DNA from 3 places in the Methylobacterium brachiatum genome. Region 3 is predicted to be linked to each of the others. Evidence: predicted binding sites of a transcription regulator. Region 3 holds the regulator's gene; each other region holds the start of a gene.
What was found. The regulator PhoB, encoded in region 3, activates phosphate uptake and scavenging genes when phosphate is short. The targets are predictions, from matches to a motif close to TGTCATNNANCTGTCAT.
Positions count from the first base shown of each region.

Region 1: the regulator PhoB is predicted to act here: its motif matches at 3,822-3,838, upstream of BMZ47_RS01255 (CorA family divalent cation transporter).
Region 2: the regulator PhoB is predicted to act here: its motif matches at 2,904-2,920, upstream of phnC (phosphonate ABC transporter ATP-binding protein).

Region 1 is NZ_FOQW01000002.1:268,839-274,958, forward strand. Features, by position in the region: gene fae (5,6,7,8-tetrahydromethanopterin hydro-lyase) at 1-396, shown strand, start outside; gene BMZ47_RS01240 (prephenate dehydrogenase) at 767-1,528, shown strand; gene groL (chaperonin GroEL) at 1,664-3,304, opposite strand; gene groES (co-chaperone GroES) at 3,377-3,667, opposite strand; gene BMZ47_RS01255 (CorA family divalent cation transporter) at 3,877-4,863, shown strand; gene BMZ47_RS01260 (methyl-accepting chemotaxis protein) at 5,060-6,120, shown strand, end outside.
Region 2 is NZ_FOQW01000037.1:11,344-17,463, forward strand. Features, by position in the region: gene phnD (phosphonate ABC transporter substrate-binding protein) at 1-865, opposite strand, end outside; gene phnD (phosphonate ABC transporter substrate-binding protein) at 969-1,895, opposite strand; gene phnC (phosphonate ABC transporter ATP-binding protein) at 2,010-2,858, opposite strand; gene BMZ47_RS27330 (LbetaH domain-containing protein) at 2,981-3,613, opposite strand; gene BMZ47_RS27335 (DUF1045 domain-containing protein) at 3,606-4,292, opposite strand; gene BMZ47_RS27340 (ceramide glucosyltransferase) at 4,318-5,466, opposite strand; partial or broken gene BMZ47_RS27345 (autotransporter outer membrane beta-barrel domain-containing protein) at 5,601-6,120, opposite strand, start outside.
Region 3 is NZ_FOQW01000013.1:72,304-78,423, forward strand. Features, by position in the region: gene pstC (phosphate ABC transporter permease subunit PstC) at 1-884, shown strand, start outside; gene pstA (phosphate ABC transporter permease PstA) at 897-1,793, shown strand; gene pstB (phosphate ABC transporter ATP-binding protein PstB) at 1,816-2,631, shown strand; gene phoU (phosphate signaling complex protein PhoU) at 3,007-3,729, shown strand; gene phoB (phosphate regulon transcriptional regulator PhoB) at 3,907-4,602, shown strand; gene BMZ47_RS17990 (protein-disulfide reductase DsbD family protein) at 4,616-6,120, opposite strand, start outside.

The DNA.
Region 1 (6,120 bases), on a different contig from region 3:
TGCAACGGCCTCGTGAACAACAAGCACGGCTTCACCAGCCTGCTCGCGGTCATCGCGCCGAACCTGCCGTGCAAGCCGAACACCCTGATGTTCAACAAGGTCACCATCAACGACGCCCGTCAGGCCGTCCAGATGTTCGGCCCGGCCCAGCACGGCGTTGCCAAGGCCGTCCAGGACGCCGTTGCCGAAGGCATCATCCCGGCCGATGAGGCCGACGACCTGTTCATCCTGGTCGGCGTGTTCATTCACTGGGAAGCGGCCGACGACGCCAAGATCCAGAAGTACAACTACGAGGCGACCAAGCTCTCGATCCAGCGCGCCGTGAACGGCGAGCCGAAGGCTTCGACCGTCACCGAGCAGCGCAACTCGGCCCAGCATCCCTTCGCCGCCAATTAGATCGGGGACCGTCCTGGGCAGAGTGAGCCTCCGCCCGCACCGCGGGGCCTGCTCCAGCGACTGGCTTCGATCTTCTTAGGCCGATAGGAACGACCACCGACGGGACGGCGCAAGCCGTCCCGTTTTTCGTTTCCAAAGCACGCTCGAAGCGGAACGCCGCGTGTTCAGCCCGATCTGGCCGTCGATGCGGTCCGGTTGACGCGCTCGGTGGCGCGGCCTAGAGGCTCCCCACCATGCTAAGCTTGTTCCCCACCGGATCGTATTACGCGCCGCTCCCTTAGCGGCGGCCTGCTTATCATGCCCAACCGCTGCGTCGTCGGCGGTTGCTCCTGTTCCTGATCCGCCGACCTCGCGCCTGCCCGAGGTCACCGTGTCAGTCTCCCAAGCCACTCAGCTCCGCCCGGTTATCGGAATTATCGGCTTCGGCGCCTTCGGTCGTCTGACGGCCCGATACCTCGCGCCCCATATGGCGTTGCGCGTCTACGAACCGCGCCCGGCCGAGCCCGAAATCCAGACCTACGGTGCCGTGCGGGCGGACCTGGCGGCGGTGGCTCGCTGCCCGGTCGTCATCCTCGCCGTTCCGGTTTCCAGCTTGGCTGCGGTCGTGTCCACGATAGCCCCGCATCTCCGGCCGGGAACGCTGGTGGTCGATGTCGGCTCGGTGAAGATGGAGCCCGTCGCGATCATGCGGGCGGGGCTGCCCCAGGGCGTCGAGATCCTCGGCACCCATCCCCTGTTCGGCCCGCAGAGCGCCGCCGACGGGATCGCCGGCCTGAGGATTGCCGTGTGTCCGGTCTCTGGACGGCGCGGGCGGCGTGCAGCTGCGTTCCTTCGGAAAGTGCTGAAGTTGAAAGTGATCGTCACGACGCCGGAAGCTCACGACCGCGAGGCCGCAGCGGTCCAAGGCCTGACCCATCTAATCGCGCGGGTGCTCGTCGCCATGGAGCCGCTCCCGACGCACATGACGACGCGCAGCTTTTCACTGCTCATGCAGGCGGTGGACATGGTCCGGCATGACGCGCCCGAGGTCTTCGAGGCGATCGAGCGGTCGAACCCGTTCGCGGCCGAGGTCCGCCAGCGCTTCTTCAGCCTGGCTGCTCACGTCGAGGCCGATCTCGCCCGGGACGGCTAGTCCGCTGCCGGCGAGTGACCGGCCACACGAACCGCCCGGACGCAGGCCGGAGCGTGCTGGGCGAACCGGGCCGCCCAAAAGAAAAGGGGCCGCCTCGCGGCGACCCCCTTCCTCGTCTCGACGGGTGGCGTGGACTTAGAAGTCCATGCCGCCCATGCCGCCGCCCGGCATGGCCGGAGCAGGGCTGTCCTTCTTCGGCGCGTCGGCGACCATCGCCTCGGTGGTGACCAGCAGGCCGGCGACCGAAGCGGCGTCCTGCAGAGCGGTGCGCACGACCTTGGCCGGGTCGACGATGCCGGCCTGGATCATGTCGACATACTCTTCGGTCTGGGCGTTGAAGCCGAAGGTCTCCGAGGAGGTGTTGTCGGTGATCTTGCCGACCACGATCGAGCCTTCCACGCCCGCGTTCTGGGCGATCTGACGGATCGGGGCTTCCAGCGCCTTCAGCACGATCTTGATGCCGGCCTGGACGTCGGGGATGTCGGACTTCAACGCGGCGACCGCCTTCTTGGCGCGCAGCAGCGCGGTGCCGCCGCCCGGGACGATGCCTTCCTCGACCGCCGCGCGGGTGGCGTTGAGGGCGTCGTCGACCCGGTCCTTCTTCTCCTTGACCTCGACCTCGGTCGCGCCGCCGACGCGGATCACCGCGACGCCGCCCGCGAGCTTGGCCAGGCGCTCCTGGAGCTTCTCACGGTCGTAATCCGAGGTGGTCTCCTCGATCTGCGCCTTGATCTGCGCGATCCGACCCTCGATGTCCGACTTCTCGCCGACGCCGTCGATGATCGTGGTGTTCTCCTTCTCGATGCGGACGCGCTTGGCGCGGCCGAGCATCGGGAGCGTCACGTTCTCGAGCTTGATGCCCAGATCCTCGGCGATCATCTGGCCCTTGGTCAGGATCGCGATGTCCTCGAGCATCGCCTTGCGGCGATCGCCGAAGCCCGGCGCCTTCACGGCCGCGACCTTCAGGCCGCCGCGCAGCTTGTTCACCACGAGGGTGGCAAGCGCCTCGCCCTCGATGTCCTCGGCGATGATCAGCAGCGGCTTGCCGGTCTGGACCACGGCCTCGAGCACCGGCAGCATCGCCTGAAGCGAGGACAGCTTCTTCTCGTGGATGAGGATGTAGGGATCCTCGAGCTCGGCGACCATCTTCTCCGCATTGGTGATGAAGTACGGGGAGAGGTAGCCGCGGTCGAACTGCATGCCCTCGACGACGTCGAGCTCGGTCTCGGCGGTCTTGGCCTCCTCGACGGTGATGACGCCCTCGTTGCCCACCTTCTGCATGGCGTGGGCGATCATCTCGCCGATCTCCTTGTCGCCATTGGCGGAGATCGTGCCGACCTGGGCGACCTCGTCGGAGGTCGAGACCTTCTTGGCGCGCGCGATGATGTCCTTCACCGCAGCGGCGGTGGCGAGGTCGATGCCGCGCTTCAGGTCCATCGGGTTGATGCCGGCGGCGACGTACTTGGCGCCTTCGCGGACGATGGCCTGGGCCAGCACGGTCGCGGTGGTGGTGCCGTCACCCGCGATGTCGTTGGTCTTCGAGGCCACTTCGCGCACCATCTGGGCGCCCATGTTCTCGAACTTGTCGGCGAGCTCGATCTCCTTGGCGACGGTGACGCCGTCCTTGGTGATGCGCGGGGCGCCGAAGCTCTTCTCGATCACGACGTTGCGGCCCTTCGGACCCAGCGTCACCTTCACCGCGTCGGCGAGGATGTCGACGCCGCGCAGCATCTTATCGCGCGCGTCGGCGGAGAAACGAACGTCTTTCGCTGCCATGGTTTGCCTCTTGTGGTTGGGTTGAACCCCAAGGCCTCGGACGGCCTCAAAGGGCGGGGAAAGGCGATCCGATCAGAGAGCGACGACGCCCATGATGTCGGATTCCTTCATGATCAGGAGGTCCTGACCGTCGATCTTGACCTCGGTGCCGGACCACTTGCCGAACAGGACGCGGTCGCCGGCCTTGACGTCGAGCGCGTTGACGCGGCCCTGCTCGTCGCGAGCGCCGGGGCCGACGGCGACGATCTCGCCTTCCTGCGGCTTCTCCTTGGCGGTGTCCGGAATGATGATGCCGCCCTTGGTCTTCTCCTCGCTCTCGATGCGACGGACGACCACGCGGTCGTGCAGCGGACGGAACTTCATGAGCTGCCCTCTTGCTTCAGGTCTGCAGTTGGCGTTGATGCGGCCTGCGGGACCGCTTCCAAACCCGACTGTTAGCACTCTGTCTTGGCGAGTGCCAATGACGGCGGCGAGATAGCCCTCGCCTGGTTCCGAGTCAAGGCTGTCGCACCCGCGCGCGACGGCGCGATGACGCGACATCAGCCTTCATTTCCCACGGACAACGCGCTCTCATGCTGAGCCTGCACGGACCCGACGGCGCGGTTGCGCTGGACCTCGGCGGACCGATTTCCGGCAACGCCGTCTGGCTCGACCTGAACGATCCGAGTTCCGAGGAAGCCGCCGCCGTCGAGGCGGCGACCGGTCTGCGCGTGCCGTCCCGGGCGGCGCTGTCGGAGGTTGAATCCTCCAGCCGGCTGCGGCGGGTGAAGGGCGGCCTGTCGCTGTCGACGCCGATGATCACCTTCGAGCGCAGCGAGTCGCAGCTGAAGCCGCTCGGTTTCCTCCTGTCGAAGGACCACCTCGTCACCATCCGGTTCCACGAGCTGCGCGCGGTCGACTCGGCCCAGAAACGGATCGCCGACGGCGACGGCAGCGTATCCCCGAGCGAGATCTTCCTGGTCATCCTGGAGGAGCTGGTCGACAGCCTGGCGGATGCCCTCGAGGACATGGCCTCGGAGCTCGACCAGCTCTCGACGCGGATCTTCGACTTCGACCTGCGCGGCGCGAATCGCCGCCGGATGGAGAGCCCGCCGCCGCGCCGGCGCGACCTGGCGCTGCGGCGGATCCTGCGCGGGATCAGCAACCGCGGCAAGGTGCTGGGGAAGATCCGCGCCAGCTTGCTCGGCCTCGAGCGGATCGTGCCGTTCGTGTCGGCCGCCTGCGACGGGCTCGGGCTGCCCGAGGATGGGCGCTTCGAAACGATTCGGCGGGATATCGAATCCCTCGACGAGTTCGAGACGCGGCTCGCCGAGAACGTTCAGTTCCTCCTCGACGCGACGCTCGGGCTCATCAACATCGAGCAGAACAACGTTTTTCGCGTCCTCACCGTCGTTTCGGTGGTGGGCGTACCGCCGACCCTGATCGCCTCGATGTACGGCATGAACTTCAAACACATGCCCGAACTGGACTGGGCCTACGGCTACCCTTACGCGCTCGGCCTGATCCTGTTCAGCGCCCTGGCGCCGATCGTGTACTTCCGGATACGCGGCTGGTTCTGATATTCGCACCTAAGTTTAGATTGTTTGCCGGAGGTTCCCCGGAAGTCTCGGAATACTAGAAGTACAAGAGTTCAAAAATTCGCATTTCTGTCTTGCGCGCCGTAATCTAAGCCGGCACCGTTTCTGAATTCGGGAAGTTAGGTCAAAATTAACGTACTATGCGCTAGGTTTCCGCTCGAGAAGCGCGAGCAGTGATATGTTCAAAAAATCGGTTTACAGCGAGTCGCAGGCCAAGCTCGACGCCTTGAATCGGTCGCTGGCCATCATCGAGTTCTCGATGGACGGCCAGGTTCTCGACGCCAACGAGAACTTCCTCAAATTGATGAAGTACACGCTCGCGGATGTCCGCAACAAGCACCATCGCATCTTCGTCGACCCGGCCTTTGCCAAGAGCGCGGAATACACGGATTTCTGGGCGAAGCTGAAAGACGGGCAATACGTCACCGGCGAGTTCCTGCGCCTCGACAAGGATGGGTCGGAGGTTTGGCTGGAAGCGACCTACAATCCGGTGCTCGATGCCCGCGGCCAGCCGGTGAAGGTGGTCAAGTTCGCCGCCGACATCTCGGCCAAGAAGAATGACATCGACCGGCTGATGTCGATGATCGACAACATGCCGGTTGCGGTCATGACCGCCGATCCGCTCAACGATTTCAAGATCAATTACCTGAACACCACCTCGCGCAAGACCTTGGCCCCCTTGGAGCAATACCTGCCGATCAAGGTCGACGAGATGGTCAACAACTCGTTCGACGTGTTCCACAAGAACCCCCACCACCAGCGCAACATGCTGGCGGATGCGAGCCGGCTGCCGCACCGGACCAAGATCAAGGTCGGCCCGGAGACGCTCGACCTGCAGGTCACCGCCGTCAACGATCGGAAGGGCCGGTATATCGGCCCGATGCTGACCTGGGCGGTCGTGTCCGCGCAGGTGAACATGGCCACCGACGTGAGCCGCGTCGTCGACGCCGTCGGGTCGGCGGTCCGCGACATGCAGCACTCGGCCGAGGGGCTGACGCAGTCGGCGGATTCCGCCCGTCAGAAGGCCTCGTCGGTCGCATCGAATTCCGAGCAGATGAACGGTGCGATCCAGGAGATCTCCGGCCAGGTCGGGCGGGTTTCGGAGCGCGCTCGGCAGATCGCCATCCAGGCCGAGACCACGGACGCGACGATGCGGCAGCTGGCCGAGAACGCGCGCGAGGTCGACGCGGTCGTGAGCATGATCAAGTCGATCGCCGGCCAGACCAACCTGCTGGCGCT
Region 2 (6,120 bases), on a different contig from region 3:
GCGTCACCGGGGTGAGGCTGAGATCCTTGCCGTCGGACAGCTTGTCGAACGCCGCCTTGTCGGCGGTCGGCACGTCGAGGAAGGCCTGGCGGATCTTGGCCTTCAGGTCGCCCGGCAGGCTCGCCAGCACGGCATAGGGGCCCTCCGGCAAGAAGTCGGACTTGAACACCACCCGGAAGTCCGATTGCTTCATGGGCGTGCCATCTGGGTTCTTCAGCACGCCCTTGGCAACCATGCGGGTTACCATCGTGTCGGTCTCGGAGTTCCACAGGTTGGCAGCAGAGTCCACGGTGCCCTGGGTGAGCGCCAGGACCGCATTCTCGTGGCTCCCGGCGTAAACGACCTTGGCGAAATGCTTGTCCACGTCGAAGCCGGCCCGCTTCAGGAAGAAGCGCGGCGCCTGGTTGCCGGAGGTGGAGTTCGGATCGACCAGGGCCAGGTTCTTGCCCTTGAGGTCTTCGATCGTCTTGTACGGGCCGGAGGCCAGCGTGTAGATCACCGAGTAATAGCCCGACGCGCCGGTCTCGTGCTGCGGGTTCACCATCGGTTCGATCTTCACGCCGGTCATCACGGCCCGGGCGAAGGAGGCAGCACCGTAGAACGCGATCTGGATGTTGCCGGCGCGCTGGCCCTCGATCACCGCGGCGTAGTCGCTGGCGACCCGCAGCTTCACCGGCACGCCGACCGCCTTGCTCAGGTAGTTCGCCAGGGGAGCGTAGCGGTCGTTGGTGCCGCTGGCATTCTCCATCGGGATGACCGCCAGGGTCAGCTCGGGATACTTGGCCTTCCAGTCCTGGGCGGCGGCCGGCAGGCCGAGGAGGGCGAGCGCCGCGGCCGCGGCGGCGAGGGTGCGTCGGGTGATCATCGTGTGGTCCTCGGGTGATGGATCGGCCGGCCGCCGGGCGGCGGCATGCCGGTGGTGAGGCGGTGGCGCCCGCAACGCGGCGCGAACCGGGTGAAAGCCGGGATCAGGAGCGTTTGCGCTGCTCGTCGTTGGCCTTCAGCATGTCCATGACCGGCTGGTAGTCCTTGAGCGTCACCGGGGTGACGCCGAGATCCTTGCCGTCGGAAAGCCGATTGAACGCCGCCGTGTCGGCCTTGGGCAGATCGACGAAGGCCTGGCGGATCCTGGCCTTCAGGTCGTCGGGCAGGGTGGCCAGCACGGCGTAAGCGTCCCCGGGCAGGGCGCCGGACTTGAACACGATGCGGAAGTCCGACTTCTGCATCGGCTTGCCGGCGGCGTCCTTCACGACGCCCTTGGTGAGCATGCGCGTGAGATTGCTGTCCGTCTCGGAGTTCCAGAAGTTCGCCGCCGCATCCACGGTGCCCTGGGTCAGGGCCAGCACGGCGTTCTCGTGGCTCCCGGCATAGACGGCCTTGCCGAAATGCGTGTCGACGTCGTAGCCGGCCTGTTTCAGGAAGAAGCGCGGCGCCTGGTTGCCGGAAGTGGAGTTCGGATCGACCAGGGCGAGCTTCTTGCCCTTGAGGTCCTCGACCGTCTTGTACGGGCTGGAGGCCAAGGCGTAGATCACCGAGTAATAGCCCGCGGTTCCGGTCTCGTGCACCGGGCTCACCATCGGCTCGAGCTTCACCCCGGTCATCGCGGCACGGGCGAGCGAGGCCGCCCCGTAGAACGCGATCTGGATGTTGCCGGCGCGCTGGCCCTCGATCACCGCGGCGTAGTCGCTGGCGACCCGCAGCTTCACCGGCACACCGAGCGCCTTGGTCAGGTAAGCGGTCAGAGGCGCGTAACGGTCGGCCGTGCCGCTGGCGTTCTCCGCGGGGATCACCCCCAGGCTCAGCTCGGGATACTTGGCCTTCCAATCCTGGGCGGCGGCCGGCAGGCCGAGCAGCGCGAGCGCTGCCGCGGCGGCGAGGGTGCGTCGGGTGATCATCGTGTGAGTCTCAGATCCGTATCAGGCGCTGGATCGGCCGACCGCAATCGGCACACCAAGCCAGGCGCTTCCCCGCCCCGTCGTTTTTAGCGTTTTGGTCCCGACGCCGCCGGCTCAGGCGCCGATGGCGGCCTCGCGGATGGGCTGGACCGGCACGAGGCCCGGGAGCCCCGGCATGGCCGCCCGCTGCTCCGCCTCGCGCTCGGCGGAATCGTCCAGCACCTCGCCGGCCTCCAGGCCGTAGAGGCGGCGCGCCACATCCTCGGTGAGGTCGAACGGGCCGCCATCGAACACCACCCGGCCGGCGGCGAGCCCGACGAGGCGGTCGCAATAGGCGCGGGCGAGGTCGAGCGAGTGCAGGTTGCACAGGACCGTGATGCCGTAGCGCCGGTTCACCGCGGCCAGCGCGTCCATCACCAGGCGGGTGTTGCGCGGATCCAGGGACGCCACCGGTTCGTCGGCCAGCAGGATCTCCGGCTCCTGCACGAGGGCCCGGGCGATGGCGACGCGCTGCTGCTGCCCGCCCGACAGGCCGTCGGCCCGCTGGCCGGCGAACTCGCCCATGTCGAAGCTCTCGAGGGCGGCGAGCGCCATGGCCCGGTCCTCGTCGGACCACATCCGGAGCAGGGACCGATGGGTCGGCACATGGCTGAGCCGGCCCATCAGGACGTTGTTCATCACGTCCAGCCGGCCGACCAGGTTGAATTGCTGGAAGATCATGGCGCAGCGGGTGCGCCATTCCCGCAGGGCCCGGCCCGTCAGGCCGGTGACGTCGCGGCCGTCATAGAGGATGCGGCCCGAACTCGGGTCGGCAAGCCGGTTGATCAGGCGCAGAAGTGTCGATTTGCCGGCTCCAGACCGGCCGATCACGCCCACGAAGGTCCCGCGCTCGATCTGCAACGAGACACCGTCCACGGCCCGGCGGCCGCCGTACTGACGCGTGAGATCCTCGACGACGAGCATTCATGTCCATCCGCTGCGGAATGCGCGCAGCTAAACGCCTCTTCGACGACGATTGGATGACGAATACGATCCGATTTATTTAGTCGGCGCACCAAAGCAGCGGACGCGCAGAGCGCTGCGCTCTATGTCCCGGACCAACTTGTGTACCGTTCCAGGAAATCCTCGATCGAGAGCGCGCGGAAATCCGGCAGCGCCCGGCGCAGGCGCTCGTGGTCCCAGTCCCACCAGGCAAGGCGTTCCAGGCGCTCGGCGATCGGCTCCGGAAAGCGGCGGCGCACCGGCCGGGCCGGGTTGCCGACGACGATCGTGTAGGCCGGCACGTCGCGGGTCACGATCGCCCCCGCGCCGATTACGGCGCCGGTGCCGATGGTGCGGCCGGGCAGCACGACGACCCCGTGGCCGATCCAGACATCGTGGCCGATGGTCACCGGGCTGGACCGGCGGCGCTCGAAGAAGGATTCCTCGTCCACCTCCTTCGGCCAATAGGCACGGGCCCGATAGGTGAAATGCGCCTGGCTCGCGCGCTCCATCGGGTGGTTGCCCGGGTTGATCCGGACGTGGGACGCGATCGAGCAGAACTTGCCGATGGTGGTGTAGATCACCTCGCCGTCCTGGCTGATGTAGGAATAATCGTCGAGGACGGTCTCGGTCAGGCGCGTGCGGGCGCCGACCTCGGTGTACCGGCCGAGATGGCACTCGGTGACCCGGGCGCTCGGGTCGATCGCGGGCGTGAGGCCCAGATAATGCTCAGCCATGGGCGCCCCCGAAGGGCAGGCGCGCCAGGAGCCGGAACGGCTCGGACCCGTCCTGGGACAGGAGGCTCACGGCGTCGATCACCACGGGTTCCGGCCCGGAGGCGGCGTAGGCCTCGGTCAGCCGGCGCAGCCAGGCGGCGCGGCCGGGCTCCGGCAGGGCATCGGTCAACGTCATGTGGAACCGGAAGGCTTCGAAGACATACGGGTAGCCCCAGCGGGCCAGGAGCGCGCGGCCGCGCGGATCGAGGCGCTCCGGGCGGCGCTTGGCGCGCTCGGCCTCCGAGAGCGGCGCCCGCAGCGGATCGAGGGCGGCGACGCATTCGGCGGCGAGCAGGCCGAGCTCCGGCGGCGGGGCTTCGGGCACCAGGGCGAGGAACGGCCCGAGCGCCGCGACCCGCAGCGGGCCGAGCGAAACCGGCGGGTGCCCGGCCGCGAGGTCCCGGGCGGTCGCGAGAAGGTCCGCCTCCTCGGCCGCCGGGGCGAGGCGCATCGGCGCCTTGAGGGTCGTGTGGAACCCGTAGATCCGGGCCCCCGCGGTGACCGCGGCGAGGTCGCCGAGCCCGTCCGGATGCGGGACCGGGGCGCCGGCGACGTTGTCGTAGCCGAGCACGGCATTGCCGAAGGCCGCGAGCCCCGAGCCGGGCGCGGGGAGCCAGTAGAGGGCGTAGCGGCGCGTCATGTCCCGACCTCCGGCTCCCGCGCGGTCACGCCGTCGGCGCGCAGGCGCGGTCGACGCTCGCCCGGCGGGGGCGCACATCCATGGCGTTGCCGCGCCACACGATGGCGCTCTGCACCCAGGCCCCCAGCCAGATCGCCGGGATCAGCGCGTCGCGCACCAGGAAGGCCGCCCACATCCGCGGCCCGCGATGCCAGCCCGCGCGGGCCGCGAGCCGGTCTTCGGCGATATAGCATAGCCCGGCGAGGGCGGCAGCGCCCGCGAGTCCGGTCAGGCTGCCGGCCCAGAGGGCGATCAGGAGCGCCGGCAGCAGGACGCCGCTGCCGATCTCCGGAGCGAAGAACAGCGGGAAGGTCACCCGCCGCAGCCGCGCCCAGCGCAGCTGCCGGGCCCAGACCTCGCGGAAGCCGCGGGGGCCGAGCGGCTGCTCGAACGGGCTCGCGACCAGGTGGACGCGCTTGCCCGCCGCCCGCACCAGCTTGGTGGCGGCGGCGTCCTCGGCGATCTCGGAGGCCAGCGCCTGCAGGCCGCCCTGGGCCTCCAGGAAGGGCTTGTGCCAGAGCATGCTCTTGCCCTGCGCGAAGCCCAGGCCAAACGCCTCGGCGGCGTATTGCCAGCGCGCCTGCAGCGTATTGAGGAAGGCGCATTCGACCTCGGCCATGAAGCTGCCCGGACGGGCGCCCGCCGGGGTCGAGCAGACGAGGCCGGTCTCGTCCCGCCAGGCCGCCTGGAGCCGCTGGAGGTAGTCCGGCGGCATGGCCACGTTGGAATCGGCCAGCACGACCCAGTCATGCGCGGCGGCGCGCCAGCCGCGCAGGCAATTGTTGAGCTTCGGATTGTCGCTGATGCGCTCGTCGCCGAGGATCAGCCGGGCCGGCACCTGCGGGTGGTCGGCGATCAGGCGCTGCACCCGCGGCACGATCGGATCGTCGGGATCGGCCACGCAGAAGATCAGCTCGTAGGCCGGATAGGCGAGGCGGAAGCTGCGGGCCAGCATCTCGTCGCTGAACGCCTCGATCCCGTGGAGCGGGCGGACCAGGGAGACGGGGGCGCCGGCCGGGAAGGTGGAGGCGCCGTGGACCTGGCCGATGCGCCGGCCCGCGATCGCGATGCTGGCGATCTGGACGAGGGCCAGGATCGCGCCGAGGGACAAAGCCGACACCGTGGGGTCAATCATGCGGATCCCTCGTGTACGCTCGTGATCGGCCCGGCTCGCCGGCGAGCGCGCGTCGCATCAACGACTTAGAGCCGCACCCAGTCCGGGCGCGGCTCTAGCGGCCGGACCGCGTCAGTCGTGTGACAGAGCGCCCATCAGAACCGGAGGGTGAAATTGCCCTTCACGGCCTGGTCCTGGGCGCGGGCGCCGACCTGGCCGGTATAGGCCACGCCCAGGCTGGCGTTGGGTGCCACCGCCAGGTCGAGCCCGGCGCCGGCCACCAGCGCGTCCCGGTCGATCGGGACGCCCGCGCTCAGGAAGGAAGGCCCGCTGCCGAAGCTCAGCAGAGCCGTCGGCACCACGTCCCCGAACGCCCGCCGGTAGCCCAGCTGCCCGTGCGCCGTCAGAGGAAGCCCGAAGCCCAGATCCAGGCTGGTCTGCGCCCGCACCCCCGCCGTCACCGCGCCGAGGTCGTAGTCGCGCGCGTAGCTCACCAGCGCCGCCGCGCCCCCGGTCTCCGCGAACCCGTCGCGCCGGATGCCGATATAGGCCCCGCCCACGAACGGCTCGATATACGAGGCCGCCACCGCCGGCCCGTCCTTCGAGACCAGGGCCGAGGCCGCGCCGAACGCGAACCGGTAGCCGATCTCGCCGAAACCCTGGACGGTGTGGCCG
Region 3 (6,120 bases):
CTTGCTCCTACGGCGCGGCACTGTTCGTGCTCGTCGTGCTCGCCGGAATCCTGGGGTCGATCCTCTACGGCGGCTGGCCCGCCTTCCGCGAATTCGGATTCGCCTTCCTCACATCCAGCGCCTGGAACGTCGGGACCGAGCAGTACGGCGCCCTGGTGGCCGTGATCGGCACCGTGGCCTCCGCGACCCTCGCGCTGCTGATCGGCGTGCCGGTCTCCCTGGGGATCGCCGTCTACCTCACGCAGCTCTGCCCGGGCTGGGCCCGCAAGCCGGTGGCGATGACCATCGAGCTGCTCGCCGCGGTGCCGAGCATCATCTACGGCATGTGGGGCCTGTTCGTGTTCGCGCCGCTCTTCGCGCGCTTCGTCCAGATCCCGGTCTCGAACCTGGTCGAGGGCATGCCGATCGTCGGCACGCTGTTCTACGCCCGGGTGCCCTCGGGCGTCGGCGTCTTCACCGCCGGCATCATCCTGGCGATCATGATCGTGCCGTTCATCGCCTCGATCGCCCGCGACATGCTCGACCAGATCCCCACCGTGCTGCGCGAGAGCGCCTACGGCATCGGCTGCACCACCTGGGAGGTGGTGCGCCACGTTCTGGTGCCGCAGGCCTCCGTCTCGATCATCGGGGCGATCATGCTCGGCCTCGGCCGCGCGCTCGGCGAGACGATGGCGGTGACCTTCGTGATCGGCAACGCCAACCGCCTCTCGGCCTCGATCTTCGACCCGAGCTCGACCATCGCGTCGCGCATCGCCAACGAGTTCAACGAGGCGGACGGCCTCCAGCTGAACGCGCTCATGGCGCTCGGCTGCATCCTCTTCGTCATCACCTTCGTGGTGCTCATCATCGCCCGGTTGCTGACGCGCCGCGTCAAGCCTGCCTGAGGAGGGCTCACGATGGACGCGTCAAACCCCATGACCACCGCCAACGCCACGCCGCGCCGCACCGGGCGGGTCCGCTCCAGCCGGCGGGTCGCCGACCGGGTGCTGCGCACCGCCTGCCTGATCGCCACGATCGTCGGCGCCGTGGTGCTCGGCTCGATCCTGCTGATGCTGATCGTCCAGGGCGTCCGTGGCTTCACGCCCGCCATGTTCGCGCACCCGACCCCCGGCCCCGGATCCGAGGGCGGCGGCATCGCCAACGCGATCCTGGGCAGCCTCGTGCTCACCGGGATCGGCATCACGATCGCGACGCCGATCGGCGTCATGGCCGGGACCTACCTCGCCGAGTACGGCCGCTTCTCCAAGATCGCCGGGGTGATCCGCTTCCTCAACGACATCCTGCTCTCGGCGCCGTCGATCCTGATCGGCCTGTTCGTCTACACCCTGATGGTGCGGCCGATGGGGACCTATTCGGGCTGGGCCGGCGGCGTGGCGCTCGCCATCATCGCGGTCCCGGTGATCGTGCGCACCACCGAGGACATGATGCGCCTGGTGCCCGGCACCCTGCGCGAGGCCGGCGCGGCGCTCGGCGCGCCGCCCTCGACGGTGATCATCAGCGTCACCTGGCGGGCGGCCTCGGCCGGCATCGTCACCGGGATCATCCTGGCGCTGGCCCGCATCGCGGGCGAGACCGCGCCGCTCCTGTTCACGGCGCTCAACAACAATTCCTGGTTCTCGCCGGACCTGATGGGCGGCGTCGCGAACCTCCCGGTCATGATCTACCAGTTCGCCCTCTCGCCCTACCCGAACTGGCAGAGCCTCGCCTGGGCCGGGGCGCTCCTGATCACCGCGACGATCCTGGTGCTGTCGATCATCGCCCGTCTCGTCATCAAGCCGCAGATGTCGCGCTAAGACCCTTCTCGAGGACACGACGATGAACGCCGCCTCCGCGATCCCCACGGTCGATCTCACCCGCAACCACGCCAACGAGAGTGGGGCGGTCCGCATCGCCGTGAAGGGCCTGAACTTCTACTACGGCAGCTTCCACGGGCTGAAGAATGTCGACATCAACTTCCATGACCGGCAGGTCACGGCGCTGATCGGCCCGTCCGGATGCGGCAAGTCCACCCTGCTGCGCTGCTTCAACCGGATCTACAGCCTCTACCCGGAGCAGCGGGCGGAGGGGCAGATCCTGCTCGACGGCCAGAACGTGCTCGATCCCGCGATCGATCTGAACGAGCTGCGCTCGCGCATCGGCATGGTGTTCCAGAAGCCGACGCCCTTCCCGATGTCGATCTACGACAACGTGGCCTTCGGCCTGCGCCTCTACGAGAAGCTGCCGAAATCCGAACTCGACGGGCGGGTGGAGCAGGCCTTGCGCAAGGCCGCCCTCTGGGACGAGGTGAAGGACAAGCTGCGCCAAGCCGGCACCGGCCTGTCGGGCGGGCAGCAGCAGCGCCTGTGCATCGCCCGCACCGTGGCCCAGAGCCCGGAGGTGATCCTGTTCGACGAGCCCACCTCGGCCCTCGACCCGATCTCCACCGGCCGGATCGAGGAGCTGATCGAGCAGCTGCGCGACGAGTTCACCATCGTGATCGTCACCCACAACATGCAGCAGGCGGCCCGCATCTCGCAGTTCACCGCCTTCATGTATCTCGGCGAGCTGATCGAATTCGGACCCACGAACCGCATGTTCATGAACCCGGTCGAGCAGCGCACGCAGGATTACATCACCGGCCGGTTCGGCTGAACCAAGACCCCGGAGGGCGGACGCTCACCTCCGGGATGCGAAGACGTCAAACGGGATGTTTACCGCTTTCCGTAACGTTGAATACGGTTTCGGCGAGAAAAGAGCACCGCTCTAAAGACTAGGGGCCGCGCCCAAGCGCAACAAGCGCCGGCGCGACTCCGGAACAGGCTGCTCGGTCGGGGAACATCGGCACGGTCCGGTTGTTCCGGTCGCGGGCTCGGCTCGGGATGCCGATCCTCACCGCTCCGCAGCCTGTTCCAGACAATGCAAGGGAGTGGGCACCGGGGCACGCGCCCCGGCGCCCGTGACCGCAGCGGCGGGTTTCCGCCAGACCTCGCGGATCAAGGTTTGCGGGACGCCATCGAAGGATCCACCATGCCCGGCCATATCGTCAGCTCCTACGACACCGACCTCGATGACCTGCGTCGCTCCATCTCCGAGATGGGCGGCGTGGCCGAGAAGATGGCCGCCGAGGCGACCGACGCTCTGGTCCGCCGGGACGATACGCTCGCCCAGGCGGTGATCGTCGCCGACAAGCGTCTCGACGCGCTCCAGCGCGACATCGAGGAGCGGGCCGTGCTGCTCATCGCCCGGCGGCAGCCCCTGGCGATCGACCTGCGCGAGACCATCTCGGCGATCCGCGTCTCGGGCGACCTGGAGCGGATCGGCGACCTCGCCAAGAACGTCGCCAAGCGCGTCGTGGCGATTTCCGATCAGGCGCCGGCGCAGAAGATCGTGCTCGGCGTGCGCCACATGAGCGACCTCGCCGAGGCGCAGCTCAAGGACATCCTCGACGCCTATGCGAGCCGCGACGTGAAGGCCGCCTACGACGTCTGGGAGCGCGACGGCGAGATCGACGCGCTGTACAATTCGCTGTTCCGCGAACTCCTGACCTACATGATGGAAGATCCGCGCAACATCTCGTTCTGCACGCACCTGCTGTTCTGCGCCAAGAACGTCGAGCGCATCGGCGACCACACCACCAACATCGCCGAGACGATCCACTACCTCGCCACCGGTGAGACCCTGGCGGGCGAGCGGCCGAAGAACGACGCGTCGAACTACGCGACCGTCGGCCCCGCCGCCACGGCCCCGTAACAGGCGGGTCGCGGTGCGGTCGGCCCGATCCGCACGCTGCCCTGTGGGGCAACGCCCGATTGTGGCGGCCTGCGGCTTGAGGGATGGCGGCCTCTGCCGCACCATCGGCGCGTCCGGGTCCCCCGGCGCGGGCGCGCCGGCCGGTACCGAGTACGGAACAGGTTAACGAACGTGAGCATGCAAGTCCTGATCGTCGAGGACGAGGAGGCCCTGACCACCCTGCTGCGCTACAACCTGGAGGCCGAGGGCTTCCTGGTCGATTCGGCGACGCGCGGCGACGACGCGGAACTGCTCCTGGCCGAGCGCACCCCGGATCTGGTGCTGCTCGACTGGATGCTGCCGGGCCTCTCTGGGATCGAGCTGTGCCGCCGCATCCGGGCCCGGCGCGAGACCGAGCGGCTGCCGGTGATCATGCTCACCGCCCGGGGCGAGGAGGGGGACCGGGTCCGCGGCCTCGGCACGGGCGCCGACGACTACATCGTCAAGCCGTTCTCGGTGCCGGAACTGCTGGCCCGGGTGCGGGCGCTGCTGCGCCGGGCCAAGCCCGCCCATGTCGCCGACCGGCTGGCGGCCGGCGATATCGAGCTCGACCGCACCGGGCACCGGGTCCGCCGCGCCGGCGAGGAGCTCCATCTCGGCCCCACCGAATTCCGCCTGCTCGAATTCCTGATGCTGGCCCCCGGCCGGGTCTTCTCCCGCGAGCAGCTCCTCGACGGGGTCTGGGGCCACGACGTCTATATCGACGAGCGCACCGTCGACGTGCATGTCGGGCGCCTGCGCAAGGCGCTCAACGCGCCCCGGCAGGCCGACCCGATCCGCACGGTGCGGGGCTCGGGCTACGCTTTCGACGAGACGTTCTCGCTGGAAGCCTAGACCGCCTGTCCGGTCAGCGGGCCAGCGCCGCGCTCTTGTTGGCTGAGGCCGGCACCGTTTCCAGGGCCGCCAGCACCGTCCCCTCGGTGAGGATCTGCGGCAGCACCTGGGGTTCCCCCGTGCCGGTGTAGAGCAGGTACAGCGGCACGCCGCTGCGCCCGTGCTTCTCCAGCAGGCGCGTGATCTCCGGGTTCTGGTTGGTCCAGTCGCCCTTCAGGTAGGTGACGCCCCGATCCGCCATCGCCGCCCGCACCGCCTTGGTCGAGAGCGAGGTCGTCTCGTTGACCGCGCAGGTGATGCACCAGGCGGCGGTCATGTTCACGAAGACCGGCCGGCGCTCGTTCACCAGGGAGTCCAGGCGGGCCTGGGTGAACGGCTGGACGCCGTCGGCGGCGGCCTGGGCGGCGGGGGCCGCCCGGTCGCGGTCGAGGCTGAGCGTCAGGCCTGCCACCGCCAGGATCGTCAGCACCGCGAGCCCCTGGGCGACCCGCCCGAAGCCCGGCGTCGCCACGCGCCCATGCTCCCAGGCCCAGGCGGCGAAGCCCACCAGCACGAGGCCGATCAGCCCGGAGAGCAGCCCCTGCGGCCCGACCTGCTGCGCCAGGACCCAGACCAGCCACGCCACCGTGGCGTAGACCGGGAAGGCCAGAACCTGCTTCAGCGTCTCCATCCAGGCGCCCGGACGCGGCAACACCCGCAGGGCCGGCGGCCACAGGGTGAGCACCAGGAACGGCAGGGCGAGGCCGAACCCGAGGCTCGCGAACACCGCGAGGGCGACGCCGGCGCTCTGGGTCAGCGCGAAGCCCACCGCCGAGCCCATGAACGGCGCCGTGCAGGGGGTCGCCACCAGCGTTGCCAGCACGCCGGTGAAGAACGAGCCGCTGAGCCCCGAGCGCCGGGCGAGGCCGTCGCCGAATCCGGCGAGCCGCCCGCCGAGATGGACCACCCCCGACAGGCTCAGGCCCATCGCCAGCAGCAGATAGGCGAGGCCGGCGACCACCGCCGGCGATTGCAGCTGGAAACCCCAGCCGATCGCCGCCCCGCCGCCCTTGAGGGCGAGCAACAGGCCGGCCAAGCCGAGGAAGCTCACGAGCACGCCCGCCGTGTAGGCGAGGCCGTGCAGCCGGACGCGGGCGGCGCTCTCGCCGGCGTGCCGCACAAGGCCCAGCACCTTGATCGACAGGACCGGGAAGACGCAGGGCATCAGGTTGAGGATCAGGCCGCCGAGGAAGGCGAGCCCGACCGCGCTCGCCAGCGTCAGCGCGTCGAAGGCGGGGGCCGCCTGCGGCGCGGCCGGGGCCTCGGGCACCGCCGTCGGGGCCGGCAGCACCGGCTCGTCGCCATACGCGAAAGCGAGGCGGTGGGTGCCGGCGCCGGTCGCCTCCTCGACGGTCAGCACGCCGGGCAGGGCGGCGGGCGCCGGCTCGGCGGGGCTGCTCCGGGCCAGGGTGAGGTGCAGGCCGGCCTCGTCGACGGTCATCACCTGCGCGGCGGCATTGTCGATCGCGGTCTCGGAAT